Regions from separate parts of the Streptomyces sp. NPDC049970 genome, predicted to be linked through region 2. Evidence: riboswitches for the same ligand, from Rfam matches in the RefSeq annotation. Region 2 holds a riboswitch; the other holds the start of a gene.
The links. A riboswitch is a leader RNA that binds a small molecule or an ion and turns the genes downstream of it on or off. The one in region 2 is predicted to bind cobalamin.
Positions count from the first base shown of each region.

Region 1: it holds a riboswitch for cobalamin, as region 2 does, so the genes downstream of both, AB0I83_RS22885 (ABC transporter substrate-binding protein) here and metE (5-methyltetrahydropteroyltriglutamate--homocysteine S-methyltransferase) in region 2, are expected to answer to the same signal.

Region 1 is NZ_JBFALP010000014.1:67,130-82,193, forward strand. Features, by position in the region: gene AB0I83_RS22865 (type B 50S ribosomal protein L31) at 138-401, shown strand; gene AB0I83_RS22870 (carbohydrate kinase) at 539-1,486, shown strand; gene AB0I83_RS22875 (acyl-CoA dehydrogenase) at 1,526-3,370, shown strand; gene AB0I83_RS22880 (hypothetical protein) at 3,367-3,528, shown strand; cobalamin riboswitch at 3,616-3,803, shown strand; gene AB0I83_RS22885 (ABC transporter substrate-binding protein) at 3,861-4,907, shown strand; gene AB0I83_RS22890 (iron chelate uptake ABC transporter family permease subunit) at 4,979-5,986, shown strand; gene AB0I83_RS22895 (ABC transporter ATP-binding protein) at 6,007-6,828, shown strand; gene AB0I83_RS22900 (PRC and DUF2382 domain-containing protein) at 6,886-7,872, opposite strand; gene AB0I83_RS22905 (adenosylcobinamide amidohydrolase) at 8,114-8,836, shown strand; gene AB0I83_RS22910 (NAD(P)-dependent oxidoreductase) at 8,884-9,780, shown strand; gene AB0I83_RS22915 (sulfite oxidase) at 9,785-11,044, opposite strand; gene AB0I83_RS22920 (homoserine O-acetyltransferase) at 11,104-12,252, opposite strand; gene AB0I83_RS22925 (bifunctional o-acetylhomoserine/o-acetylserine sulfhydrylase) at 12,258-13,619, opposite strand; gene AB0I83_RS22930 (GNAT family N-acetyltransferase) at 14,215-15,064, shown strand, end outside.
Region 2 is NZ_JBFALP010000006.1:316,072-331,135, forward strand. Features, by position in the region: gene AB0I83_RS14890 (putative immunity protein) at 1-125, opposite strand, end outside; gene AB0I83_RS14895 (putative immunity protein) at 122-736, opposite strand; gene AB0I83_RS14900 (MerR family transcriptional regulator) at 825-1,577, shown strand; gene AB0I83_RS14905 (2-dehydropantoate 2-reductase) at 1,644-3,857, opposite strand; gene AB0I83_RS14910 (glucose 1-dehydrogenase) at 3,854-4,705, opposite strand; gene AB0I83_RS14915 (MFS transporter) at 4,705-6,012, opposite strand; gene AB0I83_RS14920 (polysaccharide deacetylase) at 6,009-6,944, opposite strand; gene AB0I83_RS14925 (Lrp/AsnC family transcriptional regulator) at 7,180-8,163, opposite strand; gene AB0I83_RS14930 (maleylpyruvate isomerase family mycothiol-dependent enzyme) at 8,402-9,241, opposite strand; gene AB0I83_RS14935 (glycoside hydrolase family 43 protein) at 9,435-10,973, opposite strand; gene AB0I83_RS14940 (dihydrofolate reductase family protein) at 11,427-12,071, shown strand; cobalamin riboswitch at 12,365-12,553, shown strand; gene metE (5-methyltetrahydropteroyltriglutamate--homocysteine S-methyltransferase) at 12,736-15,054, shown strand.

The sequences.
Region 1 (15,064 bases), on a different contig from region 2:
CGGCGGCTCGCACCCCTGAGCCGCCCGGTGGCCCGCCCGATGCTCCGTACGGACGCCCCGGATCGCGCCGGCCCCCGCCGTTGGCCAGGCTGGCCCGGAGCCGGGACGCGAGATCCCCGTACCCCCCAGGAGCAGCCATGCAGCAGGACAAGCACCCGTCGTACCGTCCCGTGGTCTTCCGCGACCGATCCGCCGGGTACGCCTTCCTGACCCGGTCCACCGCGTCGAGCGAGCAGACCATCGACTGGGACGACGGCAACAGCTACCCCGTCGTCGACGTCGAGATCTCCGCCGAGAGCCACCCCTTCTTCACGGGCAGGGCGCGGGTGGTCGACACCGAGGGCCAGGTCGCGAAGTTCGAACGCCGGTACGGGGACGAGGGACGCGAGGGCGCCTCCTGAGCGACGCGTCCCCGCGGCCCGCCGGACCCCGGGTCCCCGCGGGCCCGTACGCACCGGGCAGATCGGCGGCGGCGCGTCCCGCGACCGCCGTGCCCCACCGCGCACCGCCGCCCGCGCCCCCAGGAGAACCACCGCCCATGCCCGACAGCCCCGCCCTGCTGGTCATCGGTGAATGCGTCGCCGACGTCGTCCGGCTTCCCGGCGCGCCGGAGCGGACCCACCCCGGCGGGAGCCCCGCGAACGTCGCGTACGGACTGGCCAGGCTCGGCCGCGCCACCACGCTGGTCACCCAGCTCGGCCCCGACGCCCACGGGCGGCTGATCCGGGACCACCTCGCCGCCGCGGGGGTGCGGGTGCTGACGGACGGGAGCCCGGCGCCCACCCCGGCCGCCACGGTCGAACTGGACGACGAGGGCCGGGCCACGTACAGCTTCGACATCACCTGGACCCTGGGCGCGGTGGAGCGGCCGGGGGAGCCGCCGCGGCACGTCCACACCGGCTCCCTCGCCACCGGACTCGAACCGGGCGCGGCCACCGTCCTGGACCTGGTGGAGACGCTGCGGACGGACGCGACCGTCAGCTACGACCCCAACGTGCGTGCCGGGCTGACGGGAGACCGCGCCCGAGCGGTACGCCGGGCCGAGCGCTTCGTCGCGGTCTGCGACATCGCCAAGGCCAGCGACGAGGACCTGCGCCGGCTGTACCCGGACGAGGAACCCGAAGACGCCGCCGCCCGCTGGCTGCGCGCCGGGCCGGCCGTGGTCCTCCTCACCACGGGTGCCGGCGGCGCGCTGGCGTTCCTGCGCGACACGGTGGTGCGCGTCGGCGCGCCGTCCGTCCGGGTCGCGGACACGGTGGGGGCCGGCGACGCCTTCATGTCCGGCACGCTGCACGCCCTCGCCTCGCGCGGGCTGCTCGGAGAGCGGGGCCGCACCCGGCTGCGGTCCATGGACACGGCCGTGCTGGGAGACGTGCTGCGCCACGCGGTGGCGTCCGCCGCCGTCACGGTGGGGCGGTCCGGCGCCCTGCCTCCCGACCGGGCGGAGCTGGCAGCGGCTCTGACCAGCGTCCCTGCCCCCGGGTGACGAGGGTGTCCTCGCCCCACCCCGGTCGTTCAACTCGGTATGACCGTGACCCTTACCGACTCCGCCCCACCCTCCACCGCCGATCTGCTGACCGGCGTCCTCCTCGGTCCCGAATTCCGTCGTGAGCACGGCTTCTGGCAGCGGCTGATCAGCACAGAACCGTTCCGCCGCCCCGCGGGGGGAACACCCGAGGAGCGACTGGAACTCGCCTACGACCGGCTGCGCATCCTCAACCGGTCGCTCGACAGCGGAGCACGCCTCGCCGCCGACCTCCGGGCGCTGGCCGCCCTGCACGCCTGGCTCGGCCCGGTGGACCCCGCGCTCACCACCGTCGCGGGCATCCACTACAACCTGTTCCTCGGCAGTCTCCTCGACCACGACCGAGCCGGCCGCCGCGACCTCTCCGACTACCTCTCCATGCGGCGCATCGGCACCTACCTCTGCACGGAGGTGGCCCACGGCAACAACGCTGCGGCCATGGAGACCACCGCGACCTACGACGGCGAACGGGACGGATTCGTCCTGCACACCCCCAACGCGGGCGCGCAGAAGTTCATGCCCAACACCGGCCCCGCGGGCGGTGCCAAGTCCGGTCTGGTCGCCGCCCGCCTGCTGGCCGACGGCACGGACCACGGCGTACGCCTCTTCCTGGTGCGGCTCACCGACGACGTGCGGCCCTTGCCGGGCGTACGGGTCCGGCAGCTGCCGGCGCGGATGGGCAGCCCCGTCGACCACTGCCTCACCTCGTTCGACCAGCTGTTCCTCGCGCGGGACGCCCTGCTCGGCGACGGCGAAGGAGCGGGCGCGCAGGGCGAGTTCAGGACCGGGCCCGGGGACAGGCGGCGGCGCTTCCTGACGACCATCGGGCGGGTCACCCCCGGCCGGATCTCCATGAGCGCCTGCGCCGCGGGCTCGGCCCGCGCGACCCTGGCGGTCGCGGTGCGGTACGGCGGCCACCGGCTCGTCTCCGGTTCCCGGGGCACACCGAAGGTGCCGGTCAACGCCTACCGGACCCACCACGGGCCGCTCGCCTCGGCCATGGCCACGGTCTTCGCCATGAGCCTCCTGCACCTCAGAGCGCAGGACCGGTGGGAGAGCTGTACGGACGAGAGCGGCCGTACGGAGGCCGGCACGCTCGTCGACGTGGCGAAGGCCTGGATCACCTGGCGCGCCCGAGAGGTCATCGTGCAGAGCCGCGAACGCTGCGGTGCTCAGGCCCTGCTGGAGAACAACGGCATGACCGAGCTGGTCACCGGGGTGGAGGGCGCCATCACCGCGGAGGGAGACAACATCGCCCTGTACGCCAAGGCGGCCGCCGACATGCTCTTCGCCGCCGACCCCGGTCGGGAGTCCACCGCCGTCCCTGGGCCCGGCGACCTGAGCGACCCGCGCTTCCTGCGCACCCTCCTCGCCGCGGTGCGGGACACCTGGTTCGCCCGGGCCAGGGCCCGGGCGCTGCGGGTGCCCGACGCCGACGCCCTCGGGCGGTGGAACGCGGCCTCGGGGCCGGCCCTGCGCGGTGTCGAGGCCTTCGCGTACCTCCAGGCCGCCGAGGCGTTCTCCGACGCGCGCTCCGCTCTGCCGGAAGGGGCGGCCAAGGAGCGGCTGGGGGAGCTGGAGCGGCTGTTCGCCGTCGAGTGGGTGGCCCGCAACAGCGGCGACCTGCTGGCCGCCGGGTTCCTGAGCCGCGATCAGGTCGAGTCCCTCGCGGAGACCGCCGAGGAACTGGTCGCGACCGTCGCCGCGCACGCACAGGAACTGGCCGGCTCCTTCGCCCTGCCCGCCGAGCTGCTGGCCGACTGGCCGATCGCGGGACCCGGTTACGCCGACGCGTACGACGATCCCCGGGCATCCTGGCACGCCGGTGGGGGAGAGGCCCGATGAGCGGCCTCCGCACGGCACGCGGCCTGGTGGGCGAGAGCCTGGAGATCCTGGTCCTCCGTGCCGTCCTGCTGGCCTACTGGGGAACCGTGTCGGTGCTCTCGCGCCGGTGCGGGAAGTCGTCCGCGACCGGCGGCGAATCGGTTCGCCCCCACCCCTGAGACGTCCGGCGGCGGGTGCGCGGGGACGGACTCCGCCGCACCCGCCGCCGTTCCTGGCACGGTCCCGGAATCCGTCGGAACACCGCGTGATAACTTGCAGAAGCCAGTCGTACTCCACGTGGAGTCAGGGAATCCGGTGCGAATCCGGAGCTGACGCGCAGCGGTGAGGGGGACGGGCGGGGCCACGGCCACTGGGACACCCTCGGGTGCCCCGGGAAGGCGCTCCGCCCGGACGAACCCGAGTCCGAAGACCTGCTGGCACCCGCTTCCGCACCGGGAGCGGAACTCCGTACCGGGCTTCGCGCAAGAGCCCAGAGACGCCGAGGGACTCCGTGCCGCCCATAGCCACCGCCGTACGCCGAACCACCCTGCTCATCGCGGGACTTGTCCTGCTGGCCGCCTGCGGCGGCAACGGCGGCGGCTCCTCCCGCTCCGCAGACGGCGCGGGCGCCGACGGCTACCCGGTGACGCTCAGGAACTGCGGACGCACCGTGACCGTCGCCGCCGCCCCGCACCACGCGGTCTCCCTGGACCAGGGATCGACGGAGATCCTGCTCTCGCTCGGCCTCCAGGACAGGCTGGCGGGCACCTCCACCTGGACCGACCCGGTGATGGAGGGGCTGGAGAAGGCCAACGCGAAGGTCCCCCGCATCGCGGAGAACCGCCCCTCGTCGGAGAAGGTCCTCGGCCTGGAACCCGATTTCGTCAGCGCCTCGTTCGAGTCGACCCTCGGCAAGGGCGGTGTGGCGCCCCGCGAGCAGTTCGAGGACCTCGGAGTGCCCACCTACGTCTCGCCCGCCGACTGCACGGCCAAGGACAACAGCGGCAGCGGCGACGGTTCCCGCACCGAGCCCCTGACCATGGACAGCGTCTACACGGAAGTGCGGGACCTGGCAAGGCTGTTCGGGGTCCCGGAACGGGGCGACGCGCTCGTCTCCGAGCTGAGGGCCCGGATCACGGCGGCCACCACCCGGACCGACGCGTCCGACGCCACGCTGCTCTACTGGTTCGCCAACTCCGAATCCCCCTACCTGGCGGGATGCTGCGGGGCTCCGGGCATCATCACCGGGGAACTCGGGGCGGAGAACGTCTTCGACGACACGCACGAGGAGTGGCCCCAGATCAACTGGGAGACCGTCGCGGACCGCAACCCCGACGTGCTGGTCATCGGCGACCTGACCCGAAAGTCGCAGACCGCCGAGAGCGCCCGCAAGAAGATCGCGTTCCTGGAGTCCAACCCCGCCACCAGGAACATGGACGCCGTGCGGCACAAGCGGTACGTCCTGCTCAGCGGCCAGGCCATGAACCCCGGCATCCGGACCGTGGAGGGCGTGGAACGCGTCGCGGCCGGGCTGCGCTCGTTCGGACTCGCGGAGTGACGGACACCCGACCCGCGCCGACCGTCGCCCCCGAGTCGGCGCCCACCGGCCGGGCGGCCGGATCCGGTGTCCTGCGCGACGGCCTGGTGTGGACCGCCGGTGCGGCCCTGCTCCTCCTGTCCGTCGCGGTCGCCGTCACGATCGGCCCCGCGCGCATCTCCGTCCCGGACGTGTGGTCCGCGGTGGCCTCCCACCTCGGCGTCGGAGAGGCCCGGCTGACCCCCATCCGGGACGGCATCATCTGGAACCTGCGCATGCCCCGCACCCTGCTCGCCGCGGTGTGCGGGGCCGGGCTCGCGGTGTGCGGCACCGTGATGCAGTCCCTGCTGCGCAACCCGCTGGCCGATCCGTTCGTCCTCGGCGTCTCCTCCGGCGCGTCCACCGGGGCGGTCGTGGTCGTGGTCCTGGGCGTCGGCGGGGGAGCGGTGCCCGTCTCGGCGGGCGCGTTCGTCGGGGCCCTGTTCTCCTTCGCCCTCGTGCTGCTGCTCAGCCACACCCTCGGCGGCTCCACCGACCGTGTCGTCCTGTCCGGCGTCGCGGCCATGCAGCTCTTCTCCGCCCTGACCTCCTTCGTCGTGATGACCGCCGCCGACGCGGAGCAGACACGCGGCGTCCTGTTCTGGCTGCTCGGCTCCCTGAGCGGGGTCGGCTGGAGCGACGTGTGGCTGTGTTCCGCCGTCCTGGCCGTCACGCTGCTGATCTGCCTCGGCCATGCCCGCACCCTCGACGCCTTCGCCTTCGGCCAGGACGCGGCCGCCGCACTCGGGGTCCACGTCGCCCGCACCCGGATCGTGCTGCTCTGCACGACCGCGCTGCTGACCGCGGCCCTCGTCAGCTCGGCGGGCGCCATCGGCTTCGTCGGTCTCGTGCTGCCGCACGCGGCCCGGGCGCTGACCGGCTCGGGGCACCGCAGGCTGCTGCCGGTGACCGCACTGGCCGGGGCCGTGTTCCTGGTCTGGGTCGACACCCTGGCCAGGACCGTCCTCGACCCGCAGGAGGTGCCGGTGGGGGTGGTCACCTCGCTGATCGGGGTGCCCGCCTTCGTCCTGGTCCTCTACCGCACCCGGAGGAGCGCGTGACGCGGGAGAAGCCCGCGGCCGTGTCTCCGGGCGAGGGCCTGCGGGCGGCACGGGTCAGCAGGGAGGCCGGCGGAAGGATCGTGCTGGACGGGGTGAGCGTCTCGCCGGCGCCCGGCGCCACCGTCGGCCTCCTGGGTCCCAACGGCTCGGGCAAGACCACCCTGCTGCGGGTGATGGCGGGCGTACTCACCCCCGGCGCGGGCGTGGTCACCCTCGACGGCCGCACCCTCGCCGACACCGGCCGCAGAGCCGTGGCCCGTCGTGTGGCCGTGGTCGACCAGCACGCGGTCACCCAGGTCGACCTGAACGTCCTGGACGTCGTACGCCTCGGCCGCATCCCGCACCGGCGCGCCTGGTCCGCGCCGGGGCCCGAGGACGAGGCCGCCGTACGCGATGCGCTGGCGCGCACCGGACTCGCCGACCGCGCCGGGCAGTCCTGGCACACCCTGTCAGGAGGCGAGCGGCAGCGCGTCCAGATCGCCCGGGCACTCGCCCAGGAGCCGCGCGAACTCCTGCTGGACGAGCCGACCAACCATCTGGACATCCAGCACCAGCTGGAGCTGCTGTCCCTGGTCGCCGCGCTCCCCGTGACCGCGGTCGTCGCGCTCCACGACCTCAACCTGGCCGCCATGTTCTGCGACCGGATCACCGTGATGAGGGAAGGCCGGGTGGTGGCCGGCGGAACGCCCTCGGAGGTCATCACCGAGGAACTCATCGCCGACGTCTACCGGGTGCGCGCCGTCGTCACACCGGAAGGACCGGACGGCCGGCCCGCCGTACGCTTCCTGCCGGGCCGCGCCGTCCCCGGAGCACGGCGACGCGACGAAGGGACGGCCCCGTGAACCTCCCGGGTCCGCCCCTCGCTGTGGTCGTGCGGCGCGTGGCCGCTGTGTGAGGGGTCAGCGACGACGTCCCTGGCCGAACTCGCCGCCCATGTCCTTGCCGCTGCCCATGTCCTTGCCGTCCGCGTAGTCGATCTTCTCCTTGCGGATCTCGGCGGAGACTTCCTTCTGTTCGGTGACCTTGCTGGTCTCGAGACGGACCCGCTCCACCGGGACAGCCTCCTTGCGGACGGTGGCTCGTTCTGCGTGCAGGGTGACCTCGACGTCCTGTTCACCGAGGTCGGTCCGGCCCGCGGTACCCGTCGCCTTCTCGTCCGGCTGGAAAGGCTCGCGCACCACGCGTACCTCCTCGTGCGACACGGGCACCGTCCTGGTGACGTTCTCGGTGACGACGTACTTGTGCAGGCGGGCCCGGCCGCTCTCGTACTCCTCCGTACCGACCTGGAGCTGCTCCTCGGACCGGATCATCTCCTCCTGGCCACCGGCGCCCCCGGCGGACCGCTCGGCTCCGGCTCCCGCGAGCGGGCGCGACGTGGAGGACGTGTCCATGTCGCGGTGCCCACCCGCGCCGGCACCGGTGGTGCCCATGCCGGCTGTGGTGTCGGTGGGCTTCGTCCGGCCGCCCTTCGCCGCGCCGGCGGCCCCGGCCGCTCCGGCGGCGCCCATGGCCGCCGTGCCGGTCCCGGAGGCCGTGCGCCCGTCACCGCCGGTCCCGGTGCCCTTCCTGCTCAGCCCGTAGTGCCGGTAGAGCTCCTCCTCCTCCGCGACGGACAGGTGCGCGTCCGCGTCGACCCGGGGGGCCTCCTTGACGCGCTCCTTCGGATGCGAGATGTGCAGGTCGGACCCCACACGCCGGGCTCCGGCGAGCGGAACGAAGCTCTCCTTCATGCCGAACATGCCGGTCTTGACCGTGATCCAGTCCGGCTTGCCGGTGTCGTCGTCGACGTACACCCGCCCGACCGTGCCGACCTTCTCGCCGTCACTGTCGTAGACGGTCAGACCGTCGAGTTCTCCGGAATCCGTGAAACCGTCAGCGGCTCCCATGCCGATTCCTCCTCGCCCGGGCGCGTCCTGTAGGTGGGTCCAGCAGGGGAGGCGCGTCCGGATTCCATCGCGCCTCACCCGGTTGGACGCTGCAACTTCCCGGCCCGGTCGGCGAGCGGTCCGGGACACCCGGGATGGGCGGTGGCCCCGCTCCACGCGGCTCGCGGCCCACGGCCCGGGTTACGCCATTCGGGTGAGCGCCCTCCTGGGTGCGCCGCTTCCCGCGCCCCGGCCCGACCGTATGATTGACGCGCATTCGCCGACCGTCGGCGGGCCATTGCACCGGGGGTGCGCCATCGGTTCCGCACGTATCGACCTGCCGAGGCAGCGCGGCGAACTGCTGGCCCGGCAGGAGGACGGCGTCGGCCTCCACCACCTCGTCTGGCGGCTGGGAACCGGCTGGCGGGTGTGCAGCAGCGCCGTGCTCGGCGGTGGGATCGGACCACGCGGCTGGATCCTGAACGCCCAGGTGCCCGGTGGCTATCCCCGGCTCGACCCCGACCGCCACCTGGCGGAGATCGCGGCGGCCGAGGGGCTCACCGGTCCCGGCGCCGGGCTGATGACGGCCGCCGACGTGACCGCGTACACCACCGCGGACGACGGCGGGGTGAGGGCCACGGTCACCGGGGGGCTCGGAGTACGGGGGTGGGCGGCGGTGCCTGCCGAGGGCTCCGTCGGACCGCTGCCGCCGGGCACCGTGAACATCGTCGTCACGTTTCCCGTCGCCCTCTGCGACGCCGCTCTCGTCAACGCGGTGGCGACCGCCACCGAGGCGAAGGTCCAGGCGCTCCTGGACGCCGGACTCGACTGCTCCGGCACACCGACCGACGCGGTGTGCGTCGCCGCGCCCGACCCCGGGGACCGGCCCGGCGAACCGTTCGCGGGGCCGCGCTCGCGCTGGGGCGCGCGACTCGCCAGAGCCGTACACGGCGCCGTACTTGACACCGCGCTGCGGCAGGCTTGAGACCCGCCGGTCCCGTGACCGGTCCGCATCGACGAAGGGAACCTCCCATGACCACCCCGCACTCCGCGGACGCAGCCCCGGGCACGCCGACCGTCGCGGTCCTGGGCACCGGGATCATGGGATCCGGGATGGCCCTGAGCCTGCTCAGGGCCCGGCTCCCCGTCCGGGTCTGGAACCGCACGCGGGCCAAGGCGGAGCCTCTGGCCGCGCACGGCGCCACGGTGGCCGGCACCGCCGAGGAAGCGGTGCGCGGCGCCGACGTCGTCCTCACCGTGCTGAACGACGGCCGGTCCGTGACGGAGACGCTCACCGCCGCGACACCCGGGCTGCGCCCCGGGCAGATCTGGCTGCAGTGCTCCACCGTCGGCATCGACGCCACGGCCGACCTCGCGCACCGGGCCTCCGGCCTGGGCCTGGTCTACCTCGACGCCCCGGTGTCCGGCACCAAGCAGCCCGCCGAGCAGGGCGCGCTCACCGTCTTCGTCGCCGGCCCGTCCGGTGCCCGCGCGACGGCACTGCCCGTGCTGGAGGCCATCGGACAGCGCACCCTGTGGGTCGGCGACGAACCGGGCGCGGCCACCCGGCTCAAACTCGTCGCCAACACCTGGGTGATCAACATGGTCAACAGCGTGGCGGAGTGCCTCAACCTCGCCGAGGGCCTCGGGCTCGACCCGCGGCTCTTCCTGGACGCGATGAAGGGGGGACCGCTCGACACGCCGTATCTGCAGGGCAAGTCGGCCGCCGTGCTCTCGGGCGACCTCGGCCCGAGCTTCGCACTCTCCACGGCGCTCAAGGACACCCGGCTGATCCTGGACGCCGCCGAGGCGTCCGGGGTCAGGCTGGACCTGGTCGCCGCCTCCGCCGAGCGGTTCACCCGTGCGGAGGCGGCCGGACACGGGGACCAGGACATGATCGCCACGTACTACGCGGGCCGCGCCGAATAGCGCGTCAGACGACGGTCACCGGATGCCTCACCACCGCGTCGAAGAGATAGCCCTGCGTGTTGTGGGCCGCCGTCGCGGGCTGGGTACGCCCCGACCGGTCCGTCGCCCGGGCGAGCAGCACGCCGGGGCCCGCGGTCCGGGGCACCCAGTCGGCCGTCCACCGCACCCAGCTCCCCGCGCGGGGCTCGTCGCGCAGCCGGGCCGCGCGCCACACGGTGCCTCCGTCGGTGCTGACCTCCACCCGCCGCACCGGGGCGCCACCCGACCAGGACCGGCCGGTCAGCAGGTGCCTGCGGCCGGCGTCGAACGAGGCACCGGGCGGGAGTTCGAACGCGCTCTTGAGCGTCTGGCGGGTCAGCGGCGCACTGCCCTCGGGCGGGTACCCCGGTCCGAACAGCCGGTACAGGCCTGTGTTCCACGGAGTCAGCAGCGGTTCGGCGCTCACCTCGATGTCGCCCACCCACTTGATGTTGGCGATGCCCACCCAGGACGGCACGATCAGGCGGACCGGGGCGCCGTGGTCGGGAGGCAGGGGCTCGCCGTTCATCTCGTACGCGAGGAGCACGTCGTCCAGCGCTTTCGCCACCGGCAGCGGCCTGCGGACCCGGCCCAGGTTCGTGCCGTCGCTGACGACCTCGGCGTCCAGGCCGCGCGGCAGCACGTCCACGGCGTTCGGGCCGATGCCCGCCCGGCGCAGCACATCGCCGAGCCGCACCCCGCGCCAGCGAGCCGTCCCGATCGCGCCGAGGGTCCAGGCGGTGCCGCTGACCTGCCGGCCCTGCTGCGAGGTGAAGAGGCTCCGGCCGTTGCCCGCGCACTCGACGAACGCGGTGCGGCAGACCGCCGGAAGGGCCCGCAGCGCCTCGTACGAGAAGTCCACCGGCCCGCCCCTCAGCCCGCTGCCCCACACCGTGAGCTTCCATTCGGCCGGGTCGATGAGAGGGGTCGCCGTGTGGTTGCGTACGAAGAAGCGGTCCGCGGGAGTGAGCAGCCCGGTGTCCCGCAGCGCCGCGAAGTTCGTCTCCGCGTTGGTGCCGCGCACGGTGAACAGTTCCGGTGGCAGCGGCTTCACCACCCCCGGCGACGTGACCGCCGCACGGGCCGGGGCGGCGGCGGCCGGGACCAGTGGAGCGGCGAGTGAGGCCGCGGCGACCAGCCGCAGCAGATCACGGCGGTCGATACCCGCCGCTCGCGCGCTGCCGCGGGACCACTGCCGCAACCGCATCCGGTCGTAGGCGGCTTCGGACTGCGGTTCGGAACTCATGGGTGCTCCTGGGGGAGGGGGCCGGAGGGGAGGGCGGGCTGTGCGGTCCGTCGGAGGGGTCAGTGGGCGGCTGCCAGCAACTCCCGCACGAGGGAACCGACCTGGCCGGTCTCGATGAGGAACCCGTCGTGACCGCAGGGGGATTCGATGGTCCTGAGGCGGTCGGCGCCCGGCAGCAGGGCCGCCGCCTCCGCCTGTTGGGCGAGCGGGTACAGCCGGTCGGAGTCGATGCCCGCCACCAGGGCGGGCATGTCCGCCCGGCGCAGGGCCCGTGCGACGCCGCCGCGGCCCCGACCCACGTCGTGACCGTTCATGGCCTCGGTGAGCGTGACGTAACTGCCCGCGTCGAAACGGCGCACCAACTTGGCCGCGTGGTGGTCGAGGTACGACTCCACCTGGTAGCGCCCGCCCCGCGAGGGCACCTCACCGGCCTGTGCCCGCCTCCCGAACCTGGCCGCCAGCTCCGGCTCGCTGCGGTAGGTGACATGGGCGATCTGCCGGGCCAGCCCGAGTCCCCGGTGCGGACCCGAGCCGGGCGGCGCGTCGTGGTAGTCGCCGCCGCGCCAGCCCGGGTCGGCCCGGATCGCCGAGATCTGCAGACCGCCCCAGGCGATCTGTTCGGCCGAGGACGCGGTGGGGGCGGCGAGCACCAGCAGGGACCCCGTACGGTCCGGGCGGCTCACCGCCCATTCGAGCGCCCTCATGCCCCCCATCGAACCGCCGACCACCGAGGCCCACCTGCCGATTCCCAGTGCGTCGGCGAGCCTCGCCTCCGCGGACACCTGGTCACGGATGGTCAGAGACGGGAAGGCGGAGCCCCGGACGGCGCCGGGGCGCACGGACGAGGGCCCGGTGCTGCCCTGGCAGCCGCCCAGCACGTTCGGCGCGACGACGTACCAGCGGTCGGTGTCCAGCGCGCGGCCGGGCCCGATCAGCTCGTCCCACCATCCGGCCGAGGGGTGTCCGGGGCCGGCGGGACCCGCGGCGTGGCTGTCACCGGTCAGCGCGTGCAGGACCAGCACCGCGTTCGCGCCGTCCGCGGCGAGGCGACCCCAGGTCTCGTAGGCGAGCCGTACGCCCGGCAGCGTGGCCCCGGACTCGAGTCCGAGCGGCCCGTCGAGCGTCACCCACGAACGGCGGCCGGGCGGATCCCCCTCCCGCCGGCCTCCGGAGGCCGGCGGGAGGGGGAGCGCCGGGGGCGCGGCGATCCGGTTCAGGACGCCGCCTCGGCGGCGCGGAACCCTGCCTCCAGGTCGGCCTTGAGGTCGTCCACGTTCTCCAGACCGACCGAGAGCCGCACCAGCCCCGCGGTCGCCCCCGTAGCCGTGAGCTCCTCCTCGGTCAGCTGACTGTGCGTGGTGGAGGCCGGGTGGATGATCAGGCTCCGCACGTCACCGATGTTGGCGAGGTGGCTGAACAGCTCGACCGCGTCCACGAACCGCTTGCCCGCCTCCACCCCGTCCCGTAGCTCGAAGGCGAGCACTGCACCCGCGCCGCGCGGCAGATAGCGCTGCCCGGCCTCGTACCAGCGGCTGGACTCCAGGCCCGCGTAGTGGACCGCCGACACCTCGTCGCGTGCCTCCAGCCAGCGGGCCAGTGCCAGCGCGTTCGAGGTGTGCCGCTCCAGACGCAGGCTCAGCGTCTCCACACCCTGGAGCAGCAGGAACGCCGAGTGCGGCGAGAGGGCGGGGCCGAGGTCGCGCAGCAGTTGTACCCGAAGCTTCGCCGCGAAGGCGCCGGGCCCGAGGTCCGGCCAGTAGCGCAGTCCGTGATAGCTCGGGTCGGGTGCGTGGAAGTTCGGGAACCGCTCGGCGTGCGCACCGAAGTCGAAGGTGCCGCCGTCCACGGCGACACCCCCGATCGTCGTGCCGTGCCCGCCGAGGAACTTCGTCGCGGAGTGCACCACGATGTCCGCGCCGTGTTCCAGCGGCCCCAGGAGGTAGGGGGTGGGCACCGTGTTGTCGACGATCAGCGGTAGCCCCGCCCCGTGCGCCACGTCCGACACGGCCCGGATGTCGAGCACGTCGCCGCGCGGGTTCCCGAGCGTCTCCGCGAACAGCGCCTTGGTGCCCGGCCGGATCGCGGCACGCCATGCCTCGATGTCGTCGGGGTCCTCCACGAACGACACCTCGATGCCGAACCGGGGGAGGGTGTGCCGGAACAGGTTGTACGTACCCCCGTAGAGGGAGGCGGAGGAGACGATGTGGTCCCCCGCGCCGGCCAGCGTCAGCAGCGCGAGCGTCTCGGCGGCCTGGCCGGAGGCGAGTGCGACGGCGGCGACCCCGCCCTCCAGCGCGGCGACCCGCTGCTCCAGGACGTCCTGGGTGGGGTTGTGGATCCGGGTGTAGATGTTGCCGGGCTCGGCCAGCGAGAACAGGTCTGCCGCGTGCTGGGTGTCGCGGAAGACGAACGACGTCGACTGGTAGATCGGCACCGCCCGGGCGCCCGTCGTCGGGTCGGGGACCGCACCGGAGTGGATCTGTTTCGTCTCGAAGGACCAGGCGGCCCCGGCGTCCTGCCGGTCGTGGTCCTCAGGCGTGTGCCCCGCGGTGACGGAGTCGACGGGCTGGCTCATGTCATACCTCGCACGGTGGTTCGGAGGGTGCCCGCGCGAGCACGAGAGGCGACGCGCGGCGGCGTACTGTTCACGGACCGTAGAGGCCACCGGTGCGGGGACGGAAGCAGGTCGCGCACGTGGCCACGAAGCTGAAACGCCGCCGCAACAGAAGCGCCCGGAGCCGGCGCGTCCCGCGTTCGGGCGCGTGCCGGAAGGCATCGACTCGTGTGGTGGAGAAGTCCGTCGGAGTCACGCCGGTGGCGATGCCGACCGGAAGGCGCCGCGATCGCTCTCCGGGGCCGTCGCGTCCGGGCCCCGGGCGGGCGGGAGCGCACGAAACCGCCCCACCGGTACGGGGGAGCCCGGTGGGGCGGCCGTATCCAGGGTGCCACAGGCGGAAGCCTGTTGGGGGCGGATCCGGGGCGCCGGTGCACGATTCACCGAACCTCCGCGTATCGGTACCCGTACCCGCCCCCCGACCCGGTCAGCCCCGGGAGTGCCGGCCGCGTTGGTTGCGCTCTCGTGAACAGCTCGGCCCCGGGGAATAGGTGCAGGGTGAATCGGCATTCCACCCCTGTCGTCGGTCGCCGAAACCACCGGAGCGAGAGAACCCATGTCCGAGGCCACACCCCTGCCCGTGAACGAGTCCGCGAACCCGCACGCGCCCGTGGACGGGCCCGCGCCCGCGAATCCTTCCGTACCCGGGAAGCCGGCTGATCCCGGGGCCGCGGCCCCCGTGCCTCAGGGGCATCCGCTGGACAATCCCGTCCGCGCCTCACTGACCGGGCCGCACGCCCGCTTCGCCGAACGGCGTGGCAGGGTCCTGCGCTACCACCCCGACGTCACTCCGTGGCTCGCCCTGCCCGACGACCCCGAACCCCGGGACTGGGCCGACGTCGCCCTCCTCGCGGGACCCGGGAAGTCCGTCACCCTCACCGCCTTCCGCGAGCCGCCCCCCGCCGACTGGGAGATCGTCTTCCGGGCCGAGGGCGTGCAGCTGGTGGACGACTCCGTGGCCGCCGAACCCGAGCCGGAGGCCCTGCTCCTCGGCCCCGCGGACGTGCCGGAGATGCTCGACCTGGTCGCGCGCACCCGCCCGGGTCCCTTCCTGCCCCGCACCGTGGAGCTCGGCACCTACCTGGGGATCCGCCGCGCCGGGGTCCTGGTCGCGATGGCGGGGGAGCGGCTGCACCCGCCCGGCTGGACGGAGATCAGCGGCGTGTGCACCGACGAGTCCGTCCGGGGCCAGGGGCTCGCCGGCCGCTTGGTCCGTGCCGTCGCCCACGGCATCCGGGAGCGCGGCGAGACACCCTTCCTGCACGCGGCCGCCGCCAACACCTCAGCCGTACGGCTGTACGAGAAGCTGGGCTTCACCCTGCGCCGTACGACCTCCTTCCTCTCCGCTGTCGTCCCGGCGGACGCCGAGCCGCGGACCGACGCCAGGACCGCTGACCGGAGGACGG
Region 2 (15,064 bases):
AGGCCCAGGACGTGCTCCGCACAGGCTGCGGCCCACAGCGCGAGGTGACGGTGATCCGCGTCGATGAGGGTGCCACCACGGCGGATCGTCGTGAACCGGGGGTCGCGGACCTTCGGGAGGATCACGGCGTGCGCCTCCTCGTTCGCGCGTCGGCGCCGCTCGCCGGGGTGTGCCCTGGCCGCCGGTCGGCCGCTTGGCGGAGCGAACGGTCCAGCGTGCCCATCAGCTGGGCGACGCGACTGCCTCCGACCGCCGCGGGCGGGTAGCGGCACAGCACGTCGACGAGCAGCGGTGTCGCACGCTGCCGTGACCGTTCCAGCAGGGCATCCCCGATCGCGGTGTCACCGCCCGCCTCCATCTCACCGACACGCGCCGCACTCGCGCAGGCCCGCAGGATGTGGCCTACCTGGCCGGCCTGGGCGATGGGGTGCAGGTACGCGGCCGATGCGGCGTCACCGGCGGATCGCGCGGCCAGTCGCGCGGCTTCGGACGGCGCGGACCGGGCGGCCCGATGGGCGTCGACGGAAGTGACCCGCTGCAGTCTCGTCCTGTCGGCACCGTTGACGAACGCCCAGGCCGCGTCGATCGCAGCGCGGGGGCGCGGATCATCGGGAACGGTCTGCTCGAAGACCGGCAGGACGTCCTCCGCGTGCCGAACGACGTAACGCGCCACGATGCGCAGCTCGTCCGTCGTCAGGTCGAAGTCTCCGGACGCGGTGTGCGTGCTCTGTGTCATGCCCCTGAATCGTATCCTTGAACGCACGGTGGAGACTTGGCGACGAGTTCTCGCCCCCTCTGCGTCCGAACCCTCGATCGGAGGTCATATGCGGCCCGTGGACCTGGCCCGTCGCCACGGTCTCTCCACACAGGCGGTCCGCAACTACGAGGACGCCGGCATCATCCCGCCCGCCCGGCGCGGCCGGACGGGCTACCGGGACTACACCGCCGCTCATGCCGCCGGCCTCGCGGCCTACCTGGCGCTCGTCCCTGCCTTCGGCTACTCGGCGAGCCGGCACATCATGCGGGCCGTCACCGGCGGCCGGCTGGACGAAGCTCTGGAGCACGTCGACCACGGGCACTCGCTCCTGGCGCGCGACCGCGACACACTGCGGGCCGTCGAAGCCGCGCTCTCGCAACTCGGTTCCCACGCCCCGGGCTCCGCTGTGGCCGGCACTCGAAGGCATTACAGCGTCGGTGAACTCGCCCGCCACCTCGCGCTGGGCCCGGCCACTCTGCGCGCCTGGGAACGCGCCGGAGTCCTCACCCCGCGACGTGACCCGCGCACCGGGCACCGCCAGTACCTCGCGCGGGACGTGCGCGACGCCGAGCTGGCGCACCTGCTGCGGCGGGGAGGCCGGCCCCTGGCCGCCGTCGCCACCGTGCTCGGAGAGCTCCGCGACGCCGGCAGCCTGGACGTGCTGGCCGGGACCCTGGAACCATGGCGGCGCGACCTCACGTCGCGCGGAGTGGCCCAGCTGTACGCCGCCGGTCGGCTCTCCGCCTACCTCCACGCCCTGGACGGACCGGCGGGAAGCGGCTCGGACGCGGAACCCGGAGCCGACCGGCGTCTCCGGTGACGCCGACGGCGGAGACGCAGGTGGGCCTCCCCGTGCCGGTCGACATCAGCCGTCGGCGGTCGCAGGTCAGCCGTCGGACAGCGTGGTGAGGACCATCGCCGTCAGTGCCGCGCGCTCCACCATGCCGGCCACCGAGGTGTTCTCCGAGCGGGCGTGGGCTCCGGAGCCGACCGCGCCGATGCCGTCCAGCACCGGGACTCCCGCCGCCACGACGAAGTTGCCGTCGCTGGCGCCGCCGACCGCCGCCTCGCGCAGGTCGCAGCCGAGCTCCGCCGCACATGACCGGGCCAGCTCCGCCAACTCGGCCACGGCGGGAGTGCGTTCGAAGACGGGACGGTTCCAGCCGCCCGTCACCTCCACCGACGTACGCCCGTCCACCGGTCGTAGCCCGGCCAGCGCCGCGCCGATGCGGTCCTGTTCGGCTGCGGTGGCCACCCGGACGTCGAGCCGGGCGACCGCCAGGCCCGCCGTCACGTTGCTGCGGGTGCCGCCCTCGATCACACCCACGTTGAGCGAGGTGCCGGCTCCGAGGTCACGCAGGTCTGCCAGCCGCACGATCTGGTGGGCGAGTTCGTCGACCGCGCTGGCACCGGCCTGCGGGTCGAGGCCCGCGTGTGCCTCCCGGCCGGTGACGGTGACGGTGAACAGGCCGACCCCCTTACGCGCTGTCTTGACGGCCCCGTCGGCCGCGGCCTCGAAGACCAGGGCGGCGCGGCTGTTCCGGGCCTCGGCGACGATGTCCTCGCTGGAGGTGAGGCTTCCGGTCTCCTCGTCGCCGTTCAGCATGAGGGTGCAGGCCGGACGCGGCAGACCGAGCGCGTCCAGCGCCCGCAGGGCCCACACCGCCTGCACCAGTCCGGCCTTCATGTCGAAGACGCCCGGGCCGGTGATCCGGTCGCCGTCCCGCCGGAACGGCCACCGGTCCAGGGTGCCGGTGGGCCAGACCGTGTCGTAGTGGCCCAGTAGGAGCACCGGCCGGTCCCCGGCGCCCGGGTAGCGGCGGATCAGGATGTCTCCCGTCCGCTCGCGTTCCAGGACCTCTTCCGCCTGCGGGGTGCCCAGGGCGCCGTCGAGCCAGCCGCGCAGCCACGTCAGGCAGGCGGCGAGCGCCTCCCGGTCGTCGCTGGCACTGCCCTGCGACGTGTACGCGGCCAGGTCGTCGACCATCTCCTCCCGGTGCGCGTCCAGCCACTCCCCCAGCGCGGTGGCCCTCTCCCGGTCTGGGCTGCCGGCGTACCCGCCCGTGAGTGGGACGAGGGCCGGAGGGCCTGCCAGGTCGTCGAGGGCGTCCAGCCTCGACTCCGCCATCAGGTCCGGATCGCGCTCCAGTTCCCGCAGGCCGTCGATGACGGAGCGCAGGACCGGGGTGGCCACCCCGTGCCGCTCGGCCTGGGCGAAGACCTCCGCGTAGTGCGTGGTCACCTCGACCGGCCGACGGCGTACCGCCAGGTCGCGCCATATGCCGCTGCGGTCCTTGGACTGGGTGGCGAGCCAGGCGGTGAGGCGCCCGGTGGCGGCGCGGCGTACGGCGGGGTCGGTGCCCCGCCGGAACGCACCGGGCTCGAAGGCGTCGAAGGCCTCCAGCTCCACCCCCAGCGCGTCGGCCACGTCGAAGACCTCGCCGGCCACCGCGTGCATGGCCGACGGATGACGGTCGATCAGCTCGGCCATCGGCGCGTCCGCCAGTGCGGTGGCCGCCAGCATGGCGCCGAAGCCCGCCTTGGCCCAGAGATAGCCCTCGACGTTGTCGCTGGCCACCGCCGGCCCCCAGCTCCGCAGGTCGGCGACGAGTGCGCCGACCCGCTCGGAGACGGCCGCACCCCGGCACTCACCGACCACCAGGGCCCCAGCGCCCCCGTCGAGGATCACCCCGGGCTCGATGACGTCGGCGAAGATGTTGACGAAGGCGGCGACGGTGCGTTCCGGACCGATCCGGTTCTCTATCAGCTCCTCGTTGAAGCCGTTCTGGAACGAGACGACCCAGCCGTCCGGAGCGAGCCTCGGGGCGATCCAGTCGAGAGCGGCCTCCGTGGCCTGTGCCTTGACGGCCAGCAGCACGCGGTGGACGGTGCCGTCGTACGCGTCGGGTGTCGCCGCTTCGACGGGCACGCTCTCCCGCTGCCCGCCACGGGCCACGGTCAGCCCCTGCTCGCGGATCGCCCGCACGTGCGCCGCGTCCGTGTCGATGAGCTGGACCCGGTGACCAGCCCGGGCCAGGCTGAAGGCGAGGGTCCCGCCGATGGCTCCGGCTCCGACCACGGTGTAGCTGTCGCTGCTCATGCGGGGTGTCCCTTCGTGGCCGCCCTCGGCGGTGATGCGGGTACGGCTGTGGAGTGGTGCGGGGCGCCGGCCGGCCTCGAACCCTCCGGTGGCCAGATCCGGGGCAGATGAAGTGCGCCGGTGCTCGATCCCCCGTCGACCCGCAGGATCTCGCCGGTGATCCAGGAGGCGTACGGGCCGGCGATCCAGTGCACGGCGCGGGCGATGTCCTGGGGAGTCCCGGCCCTGCCGAGCGGGTTGGAGCCGATCGCGGCGGCGTACTGCTCGGAGACGGGGTTGCAGGCGCTGTCGACCGGGACGAACCCGGGGCTGACGGCGTTGACCCGGATGCCGTGGGGGCCCAGTTCGAGGGCTGCCGCCCGGGTGGCCATCTCCAGCGCGGCCTTGGAACTGGCGTAGGGGCCGCCACCGGGCCGGGCCCGGAGCGCCGAGCCGGAGGAGATGTTGACCACCGCGCCGGGCAGGCCGTGCTCGACGGCCAGCCGGGAGAAGGCGGCGGTGGCCAGTACGGGAGCCCGCAGGTTGACGGCGAAGAGCCGGTCCCAGTCCGCTGCGGACACGTCGGCCATGTCGAGGGAGGGGTAGACGCCGGCCGCGTTGACCAGGACGTCGACCGGTCCGCGCGCCGCCCAGGCCTGGTGGACGAGGTCGGCCGGGGCCTCCGGACGGGTCAGGTCGACGGTGAGCGCGCCGACGTCGGAGGCGGTAGCGCCGAGCTGTGCGGCGACGGGATCGAGAGCCTCCCGGTCGCGGTCGGCGAGGGTGAGGGCTGCGCCTTCTGCGGCGAACACCTCCGCGATCGCCCGGCCGATTCCCCCGGCCGCACCCGTGACGAGGACGTGGCGCATCAGTGGAACTCCTTGTTCTTGGTCTCCGGCATCGTCACGTAGACGAGGAACGAGATCAGCGACGCCCCGGCGACGTAGAGCCACAACAGGTCGCTGTGACCGCTCTCGTGCATCCAGGTGGTGAGGTAGGGAGCGGTGCCGCCGAAGAGGGCGACGGCCAGCGCGTACGGCAGCGCGATCCCGGTGGCCCGGATCTCCGCGGGGAACTGTTCGGCCATGATGACCGCGCAGTTCGCGGAGTAGCCGAGGATCAGCAGCATCCCGATCAGCTGCACCAGGAAGAGGCTGAGGAAGCTGTCACCCAGCAGATGCAGCAACGGCCAGGCCAGCAGGGCGAATCCGCCCGCGAAGGCGGCCATGGTCGGCTTGCGGCCGAGCCGGTCGGAGAGCAGGCCGACGAAGGGGAGCAGGACGACGAAGACGATCAGGCAGAGCGTCTGGGACAGCAGCGCGCTGCTCAGCGGGATACCGGTGGTGAGATTGGCGTACGTCGGGAGGTAGTTGACCCAGATGTAGTACGTCAGCGTGCCCGCGACGGTGATCCCCGCGACGCGCAGCGCGGCCCCGGGGTGCTCGACGAGCATCGCCTTGAGCGGGTTGGAGCGCGTACGGCCCTCTCCGTGAGCCTGGGTGAAGGACTCGGTGTCCTCAACCGAGACCCGCAGCCACAGGCCGACCAGCCCGAGCAGCCCGCCGACGACGAAGGCCAGGCGCCATCCCCACGCGTGCAGGGCATCGTCGCTGAGGGCGGAGGTGGTGACGGTTCCCAGCAGTGAGGCGATCAGCACCCCGCCCGCGACCGACACCTGCTGCCACGACCCGGCGAAGGCGCGGCGTCCGACGGCGGCGGACTCCACGAGGAACGCCGAGGAGGATCCGAACTCGCCCCCGGCCGAGAATCCCTGGACCAGCCGGGCCACCAGCAGCACCAGCGGGGAGAACACCCCGATGGACTGGTAGCTCGGGGTCAGGGCGATGACGAACGCGGCGCCCGCCATCAGTCCGACCGTCAGGGTCATGCCCTTCTTCCGGCCGTGCCGGTCGGCGTACACACCGAGCACGGCCGCGCCGACGGGCCGCATGACGAAGCCGACGGCGAAGACGGCGAGGGTGGACAGCAGGGCGACCGCGCCGTTGCCGGAGGGGAAGAACTCGTCGGCGATGATCTTGGCGAAGATGGAGTAGAGGGCCCAGTCGACCCATTCCACGGTGTTGCCGATCGTGCCGGCGACGATGGCCTTGCGCTGCTTGCCGCTCAGTTTGTGCTTGGTGTTCGCGGCCGGGGCCGCGGGGGACTCGGTGCTCATGACGTGTGCTCCGGGATCTCGTGGGGAGGAGTCGCGGTGCGGACGGCCTGGGCCAGTTCCGCGTGGGTCGCGTACCAGACGCCTTGGTGCGCGCCGATGTGGTCCAGCAGTTCGCGCAGGACGACCAGCCGTGAGCGGTGGCCGATGACGTGCGGGTGGAGGGTGAGCTGGAAGACGCCGCCCGCGCGGTAGGCGGCGTCGAACTCGTCGGTCCAGATCTCCAGCACGTCGCGGGGGCGGCTGTGGGGGCGGACCGCGCCGTAGCGGTCCATGGTGAAGTACGGGGCGTCGTCGCGGATCCAGTCGACGGGGATCTCGACCAGGCCGGTGGGCCGGCCGGCGGCCAGGATCTCGTAGGGCTCGTCGTCCGCCATGAGCGACGAGTCGTAGTCGAAGCCGAGATCGAGGATGGTCCGCAGGGTCGAGTCCGAGAAGTCCCAGGACGGTGTGCGGATACCGGTCGGGCGCTGTCCCGTGAGATCGGTCAGCGTGTCGAGGGCCCGCGTCACGAGTTCCTTCTCGTCCTCGGCTCCGAGCAGGGTGTTGCGCTCGTGGATCCAGCCGTGGACCGCGATCTCGTGGCCGTCGCGCGTGTAGGCGCGGGCCTCGTCGGGGTGGAGCAGCGCGGAGACGGCCGGCATGAAGAACGTCGCCGGGATCCCGAAGCGGGCGAGCAGGTCCAGGACCCTCGGTGCGCCGACCCGAGCCCCGTACTCCCCCTGGGCGAGCAGCCCGGGGCTGGTCAGGCCGTCGCGCAGGGGGATCGTCTCGTGGTCCGGGTCGAAGGAGAGGGCGACCGCGACCCGGGCGCCGTCAGGCCAGCGCTCCGGCAGCAGCGGGCGTCCTGCTCGGACGGCCTCGACGTGTCGCCGCCATTCGCTTTCGGGCCACCGCCAGCTCTGCGTCACGGGGTCCTGCTCGTTCGTCGGCATGGTGGTCTCCGGTATGGCTCGGGGTCGGGGGGCGCGGGCTCGGGGCTCCGTCCAGGTCACGGGCCCGCCACCGCGTAAAGGCGGGCGCCGGCTACGGGCACGGCCGGGCGGCACGTGCCGGAGGTACCGGTCGCGCGGGTGTACGTGGCTAGGGATGTTCAGATGTACGACTACGGGGAGAGGTCCGGTCCGCTGCACGACGGGGTGTCCGTGCGGCGGCTCGCCCGGCCGGGGCTCAGCCGGACTGGTCCAGCCGGGTCCAGGCACCCTTGACGGTGGCCAGGTGCACCGTGACGTCGGAGGCGTTCAGTCCCGGCAGGGCACCGATGACCTCACCGGTGTAGCGGAACAGGTCGGTCCGGCGGGGCAGGACCATGTGGCCGACCAGGTTGAACCTGCCGGTGGCCGCGGCGAGGAACTTGGTGCCCGGATGGCGTGCGAGCTGTCGTCCCGCCGCGTCGAGCCGGTCCGGCTCGACGGACAGCCACACCATGAACTCCGCCTGGTACCCGAGGAGTGCCGGGTCGACGAGGGTCCGGAAGTGCAGGACTCCGCGCTCCACCAGCCGGTCCATGGCCCGCGAGACGCTGGACTCGCTGCGCTCCAGCCGGCGGGCCAGCGTACTGACCGGCAGCCGGCCGTCCTCGGCGAGACCGTCGGCCACGGCCTGTTCGAGACCGGACAGCGCTTGTGGCGCCTGGTCCCAGTCGTCACGGTCGCAGGGTGGGGCGAGCGTGGCGGGCCGCAGGTCCTCGACGGCCTCCGGCGGCAGCAGGCCGGTGTCCCACATGGCCGCCGAGGTGAAGTTGCGGATGACGGCGACGCACTCGGTGCCGGTGATCAGGTGCGCGCCGGGCAGGTCGGTGAAGAGCAGCCTCATCAGCTGTTCGTTGTCCTGGGCGACGAAGTCGACGATCAGGTCGGCCGTGCCGGTGACGACGGCGAGGAAGCGGGTCTCCGGGCACGCGGCCAGCAGCTCGGCGAGTTCGAGCCCCTTGCCCGGCCTGGCGTGAACGCGCACCAGCATGGACGAACCGCTCTCGGTGCGGTCCAGCTCCAGCGCACCGACCACATGGACAAGCTTCCGCTCGCGCAGCGCCTGGTAGCGCCGCTGCGCGGTGGTCTCGCTGACGCCCACCCACCGGGAGACCGAGTTCCACGAGGCACGGCCGTTGAGCTGGAGCGCGGCGATGACAAGGCGGTCCAGTTCGTCGATCATGCCTGCGTGGGCTCGGGGTGACATGGCAGGGACGTTAATCACCGCCCGGAACCCCGTCAACGGTGGAATCCTGCGTGAACACGTGCGACAGCGCCCGTCTCCGGCGTCAGGCGTGTTTCAGGGAGGGAAATACAGCAGATCGGCCCCGGTCGGCCGGGGGTGCCGCTCCGTGCAGGATCGCCCCGCGAAGGTGCGTGATTCTCCCTGGCCGGTCCGGGGCCGCGGGGCCGGCGCCTTCTCACGGAGCCCTGAAGTACCCCGGGAACCGCGGCCCGGTCCACGGTTTGCGGCCCCACGCGAACACCCGGCCCCTGGCCATGGCGCCGACGGGTGAGCAACGGCCCAGTGCCATGAGCAGGAACGTGACCGGTTCGATGGAGATCGTGCAGTCCGGGCGGTCCGGGAGCTCGTGGCCCACGGTGGCCGTACCGTCGGCGAACGTCACCCCGAATCGACCACCGCCCCGCAGCCGGACCGCGTAGCGGACGTTCAGCCCCGCCGTGGCCGCGGCGTCGGTCACGCGTGGCATGGCCTCGACCATGAACGGCAGCGCCAGCGCGACCCGGGCCCGGTCGACCATGTGCGGGCGCCTCAGCGCGCGGGCCAGGTCGTAGCCGTGGCCGAGCATGTGTGTCAGGAGGTACGAGCCGAGGACCACCCGGCTCATCGGACCCATGGGCGTCAGCAGCGTCTCGTCCCCGGGGCGCCGGGCCGCTGCGTCCAGGTACGCGTCGGCCTGTGCCACGATCATCGCGGCCAGCGGTTCCGCCGCCCGCTCGCCGAACGCGGCGAGGGCCTGTTCGTTGGCTGCGGCGATGCCCTGCGGGGTGCCGTCGCCGTGACGGTGGGACCGTCCTGCCGCGATCTCCGCCATCAGCTCGTTGGCCTGTGCGAGGTGCGCGGCCAGTTCCCCCACCGTCCACACCAGACCAGGGACGGGAGCTCCGGTGTCGGGGGCCCGACGCAGCAGTTCCGCTATCTCCTCGGCCGTCGCACGTATCGCGTCGGCCAGCCCCTCGGGGAGGCGTTCGGGACGCGTGCCCCGGACGTCCTGCCCCTGATCTGCCGCTGAGCCCATTCCGCCACCGCTCCCGTGAACGCCGTACACCGGCCGAGCCCGCCGCCCGCGCCCGTTACCTGCGAGTACACAAGAGCAGTCCGTACGGCTTCCCGGCAAGGGCCGGGCCCTCACGGTTCGGACCCGCCGCGCTCGGGCGCCGACGGCGCGCCGGGCGCCACCCGGCGGGCCCTGGGCGCGACGGGCCCACCCGTCAGGCCGGCCGCAGTTCGAACCAGTCGAACGCGACGGCGTTCCGGGTCGCGTACATGCCGATGACGCGTCCGGTGAAGCCGCCGGCGACCTCGGTGGTGAGGTAGCGGCCGTCGAGCTCGGCGAGTATCTCGAAGTCGCCGCCTTCGGTCTCGTATCCGAGGCGGAGGGTGTCGGGACCACCGACGCGCAGCCCCTGCGTCGCCGCGCCCTCCCCGTCCTCACCCCGGGCCGTGACCGTCGGCGGGAGGACGTGGGCCGTCGTGACGTCGACCCGCAGCGTCAACGGGCCCGAGGCGACCTGCCGTTCGGCGACGGTCTGGCGCAGCGGGCCGATCCTGGCCACCGCCCGCACCGTGCGGCCGTCCGTCTCGACCTGGTAGTGGTGCGCCTCGTCGAGCCGTACCGCGAGTCCGCCGATCCCCCCTTCACCGACTTCGGTCCGCGCCCGCGCACTGCAGTCGGGATCACGCTGACGCCGTCCCACGAAGAGCGCGCCCTGCCTGTCGAGGGCGTCGGCCCGAGCGTGCAGCACCAGGTGCCCCGGGCGCTCGGCGAGACGGGCCGCCGACGGGTCGAGCCGCCTCAGGGACACCCAGCAGGGGGCGAGTTCCGGAGAGTCGAAATCGTCGCGGTGCGGCTCGTCGGGCCAGGGGTGCGGGGTCAACGCGGGCGCCAGGGAACGCAGTTCGAGCGGCCCGGGCAGCGGCCACCCGTCCTCCCAGCGCACCGGCACCAGGAACGTCTCGCGGCCCAGTCCGTGGAACTTCGGGGTGTCACCGCGCGGCCGGGTTCCCAGCAGCACCATCCACCAGGTGCCGTCGTGGGCCTCCACCAGGTCGCCGTGGCCGGTGTTCTGGACCGGGTGGCCGGTGCTGCGATGGGTCAGCACGGGATTGTCCGGATGCGGTTCGAACGGCCCGGTCGGCGTGCGGGAACGTGCCACCGACATCGCGTGCCCGCGCTCCGTCCCGCCCTCCGACAGCAGCAGGTACCACCAGTCGCCGATGCGGTACAGGTGCGGCCCCTCCGGGTACTGGAGCCCGGTCCCCGACCACACCGCAACCGGCTCGCCCAGCAGTTCGCCGGCCTCCGGATCGATGCGCACCGCGCGGATCCCGTCGTGCGAGAACACGCACCAGCAGCGCCCTTCCTCGTCCCACGCCAGATCGGGGTCGATGCCGGGGATGCCGACCGGCACCGGATCCGACCACGGGCCTGCCACGTCCTCTGCGGTCACCAGGACGGTGCCCGCGCCGGCGACGACGGTCGTGATCATCCAGAACCTTCCGTCGTGGTACCGGAGCGTGGGGGCGTACACGCCGCACGAGGACGGGGTGCCGTCCGGCAGGTCCGCCTGCGACGGACGGTCCAGGGCGTGCCCGACCAGCCGCCAGTGCACGAGGTCACGGCTGTGCCACAGCGGCACCCCGGGCACGTACTCGAAGCTGGACGTCGCCACGTAGTAGTCCTCGCCCACGCGGCAGATGCTCGGGTCCGGACTGAAGCCGGGTATCACGGGATTGTCGAAGAGCACCATGGTCCGTCCTCACGGGATTCGGGCTGCGGGGTCCGGCCCGGGGCCCCCGCGTCGCGACGGGGCAGGCGTCCGATGCCTGCCTGTGCGGGCAACGGCGGGCACGGCCGACGGCGACCGCACCCGGCGGGAAACGGCCCCACGGCCATGATCGTTGAAGCGTTTCGACGATGGCACCCGGACCACAGGGTGTCAATGGTCCGGACAGGTACGGGAAAAACGCTCGCGAGGCCCTAGGCTGCCGCAAAGTACCCCGGAAGTCGCGCAGCCCGGAGGGACGACGGTGCGTCGAAACGCTTCGACAAAGCCCTGCGGACCGCTCGACTTCCGCCGAAGCCCCCCCACAGCCCCTGGCCTGCGGGCGCGGCGTCCTCTTCCGAGTCGTCACGGACGCAGCGATGAGTTTCCCCGGCCCCACAGGTCTCACGATCGTCGTCGACAACACAGGAGGAACAGGTGGCTCAACTACTGAGGGTCCAGAACTTCAACGTCTCGAGCGACGGGATCGGGGCCGGTGAGGACCAGACCCTCGAAAGGCCATTCGGTCACGTCGAGCCCGAGAGACTGTTCGCCTGGGCCGGCGCCACGGCGAGTTGGCCCATGCGCACCGACCCCGGAGGGAGCCGGGGCCTGGACGACTACCTCACGCGGGACTACGCGCGCAACATCGGCGCCGAGATCATGGGCCGCAACAAGTTCGGTCCCCAACGCGGGCCCTGGCAGGACCATGAGTGGCAGGGCTGGTGGGGTGACGAGCCCCCCTTCCACACCCCGGTGTTCGTCCTGACCCACCACGAGCGTCCTTCGCTCACCCTCTCCGACACCACCTTCCACTTCGTCGACGGTGACCCTGCCGGGATCCTCGAACAGGCCCGCGAGGCGGCGCAGGGCAAGGACGTCCGGCTCGGCGGCGGAGCCACCACCATCCGGCAGTTCCTCGACGCCGACCTCGTCGACACCATGCACGTGGCGGTCTCGCCGATGAAGCTCGGGTCCGGGGTACGGCTCTGGGAGTCTCCCGATGAGCTGCTCGACCGGTTCCACCTGGAGGTCGTTCCCAGCCCGAGCGGGGTGGCACACCACCTGTTCTGGAGGAAGTGACGAGCCCTCAGTGCCGGTACGTGCCTGGCTGTCTCGGCTCCCGGCACCGCCCCTGAGGCGGGGCCGTCGAGTCGTGCCCCGGGCCGACGGCCGACGGTGGCGGTCCCCTCGGATCGTCCCGCGCAAGGCGATTCGCGCGCCCTCGTTCCGAGGCCCGAAGGGCTCGTTCCGGGCGGGCCACCGATGCCCCGTCGGAGCCAGGGCGCGCGGAGCTCGTGTCCCGCCTCACCCATCCGAATACCGGAAGGGATGCACCGCTCGCTCCGAGGGCACCGTAGGGTGGTCGGCGCAGCTGGTTCGCCCCGTCCGCCAGGCGGGAGCGTCGCAAGAGGGAACCCGGTGGAATTCCGGGACTGCCCCGCAGCGGTGAGCGGGAACGACCGCCGTCATACGCACTGGGTCCGACGAACCGGGCCTGGGAAGCGACGGCCATTAGGTGTCCTCATTCACGAGGGCCTGCCCGCGAGTCCGAAGACCTGCCAACTGCCCGCGCGCGGACGAACCGTGCGCGGACATCCCGGTGACCTCGAGGGCGGGTCGGCGTACACACCAGGCGGATCAGGGCGTCGAGTCGCGCGCTGTCGTACCGTCCGGGTGTGCCGCCCCTTCGCGCTCTCGTCCCGTCCCCGGGATCTCAGGGATTCATCTCGCGAAGGAGATCTCCGTGACAACCCAGCCCGCAGCCGCGGCGGCCCAGGCCACCGTGCACGGCTACCCCCGGCAGGGACAGAACCGGGAACTGAAGAAGGCCATCGAGGGCTACTGGAAGGGCGACGTCACCACCGACGCGCTGCGCGCCACCGCGGCCGAACTGCGCCGCACCAACTGGCAGCAGCTCGCGGAGGCCGGCATCGACGAGGTCCCGACCGGTGACTTCTCGTACTACGACCACGTGCTGGACACCAGCGTGATGGTCGGTGCCGTCCCGCAGCGGCATAGTGAGGCGGTCCGCGCGGACGGGCTCGACGGCTACTTCGCGATGGCACGCGGCACCCAGGACGTGGCGCCGCTGGAGATGACCAAGTGGTTCGACACCAACTACCACTACCTCGTCCCCGAACTCGGCCCGGACACCACGTTCACCGCGGACTCGGCCAAGCAGGTGGACGAGCTGAGGGAAGCCCTCGCGCTCGGGCACACCGCCCGGCCGGTGCTCGTCGGCCCTGTCACCTACCTTCTGCTCGCCAAGCCCGCCCCCGGGGTGCCGGCCGGCTTCGAACCGCTCACCCTGCTGGACCGGCTCCTGCCGGTCTACGCGGAGGTTCTCGCAGATCTGCGCGCCGCCGGCGCGGAGTGGGTACAGCTCGACGAGCCCGCCCTGGTCCAGGACCGCACATCCGCCGAGCTGAACGCCGTCGCCCGCACCTACCGGGACCTCGGCGCTCTCACCGACCGGCCCAAGCTGCTCGTCGCGTCCTACTTCGGCCGGCTCGGCGAGGCTCTCCCCGTTCTGGTGAAGGCCCCGGTCGAGGGCCTCGCCCTCGACTTCACCGACACGGCTGCGGCCAATCTCGACGACCTCGCCGCAGCCGGCGGGCTGCCGGGCAGGCGGCTCGTCGCCGGCGTCGTCAACGGACGCAACGTCTGGATCAACGACTACGGGAAGTCGTTGACCACGCTTGCCACGCTTCTCGGCCTCGCGGACCGGGTCGACGTCGCCTCCTCCTGTTCACTGCTGCACGTCCCCCTCGACACAGCGCCGGAGAAGGACATCGATCCTGAGATCCTCCGCTGGCTCGCCTTCGCCAGGCAGAAGACCGGGGAGATCGCCACTCTGGCCAAGGGACTCGCCGAGGGCACCGACGCCATCGCCGCGGAGATCACCGCCAACCAGGCCGACCTCGCCTCCCGCGCCGACTCCCCGGTCATCTACGACCCGGTCGTACAGGCCAGGGCCGATGCCGTCACCGGCTCCGACGGCCGTCGCTCCCTCCCCTACGGGGAGCGCGCCGCCGCCCAGCGTGCCCGCTTCGGACTGCCGTTGCTGCCGACCACCACCATCGGCTCGTTCCCGCAGACCGACGAACTGCGCACGGCCCGCGCGGACCTGCGGGCCGGACGCATCGGCACCGCCGGGTACGAGGAGCGCATCGAGGCCGAGATCGGCGAGGTGATCTCCTTCCAGGAGAGGACCGGCATCGACGTCCTCGTGCACGGCGAGCCCGAGCGCAACGACATGGTGCACTACTTCGCCGAGCAGCTGACGGGGTACCTCGCCACTCGGCACGGCTGGGTCCAGTCCTACGGCACCCGCTACGTCCGTCCCCCGGTGCTGGCCGGCGACATCTCCCGCCCCGATCCGATGACGGTGCGCTGGACGACGTACGCCCAGTCCCTCACCGACCGCCCGGTCAAGGGCATGCTGACCGGACCGGTCACCATGCTGGCCTGGTCCTTCGTCCGCGACGACCAGCCGCTCGGTGACACCGCCCGCCAGGTCGCGCTGGCCCTGCGCGACGAGGTCGGCGATCTGGAGGCCGCGGGCACGTCCGTCATCCAGGTGGACGAGCCCGCTCTGCGCGAGACCCTGCCGCTCCGCGCGGCGGACCGTCCCGCCTATCTGGACTGGGCCACCGAGTCGTTCCGGCTCACCACCGGCGGCGTGCGGCCGGACACCCAGATCCACACCCACATGTGCTACGCCGAGTTCGGCGACATCATCCAGGCCATCGACGACCTCGACGCCGACGTCATCAGCCTGGAGGCGGCCCGCTCCCACATGCAGGTCGCCCACGAGCTCGCCGCCCACGGGTATCCGCGCGAGGCGGGACCGGGCGTCTACGACATCCACTCGCCCCGGGTGCCGGGCGCCGAGGAGGCCGCGGACCTGCTCCGGACCGGACTGGAGGCCATCCCGGCGGAGCGGCTGTGGGTGAACCCGGACTGCGGTCTCAAGACCCGGGGCTGGCCCGAGACCCGTGCGGCGCTGGGGAATCTGGTCGCCGCGGCACGCACGGTCCGTGGTGAGCTGTCCGGGTCCTGACCGACCGGGC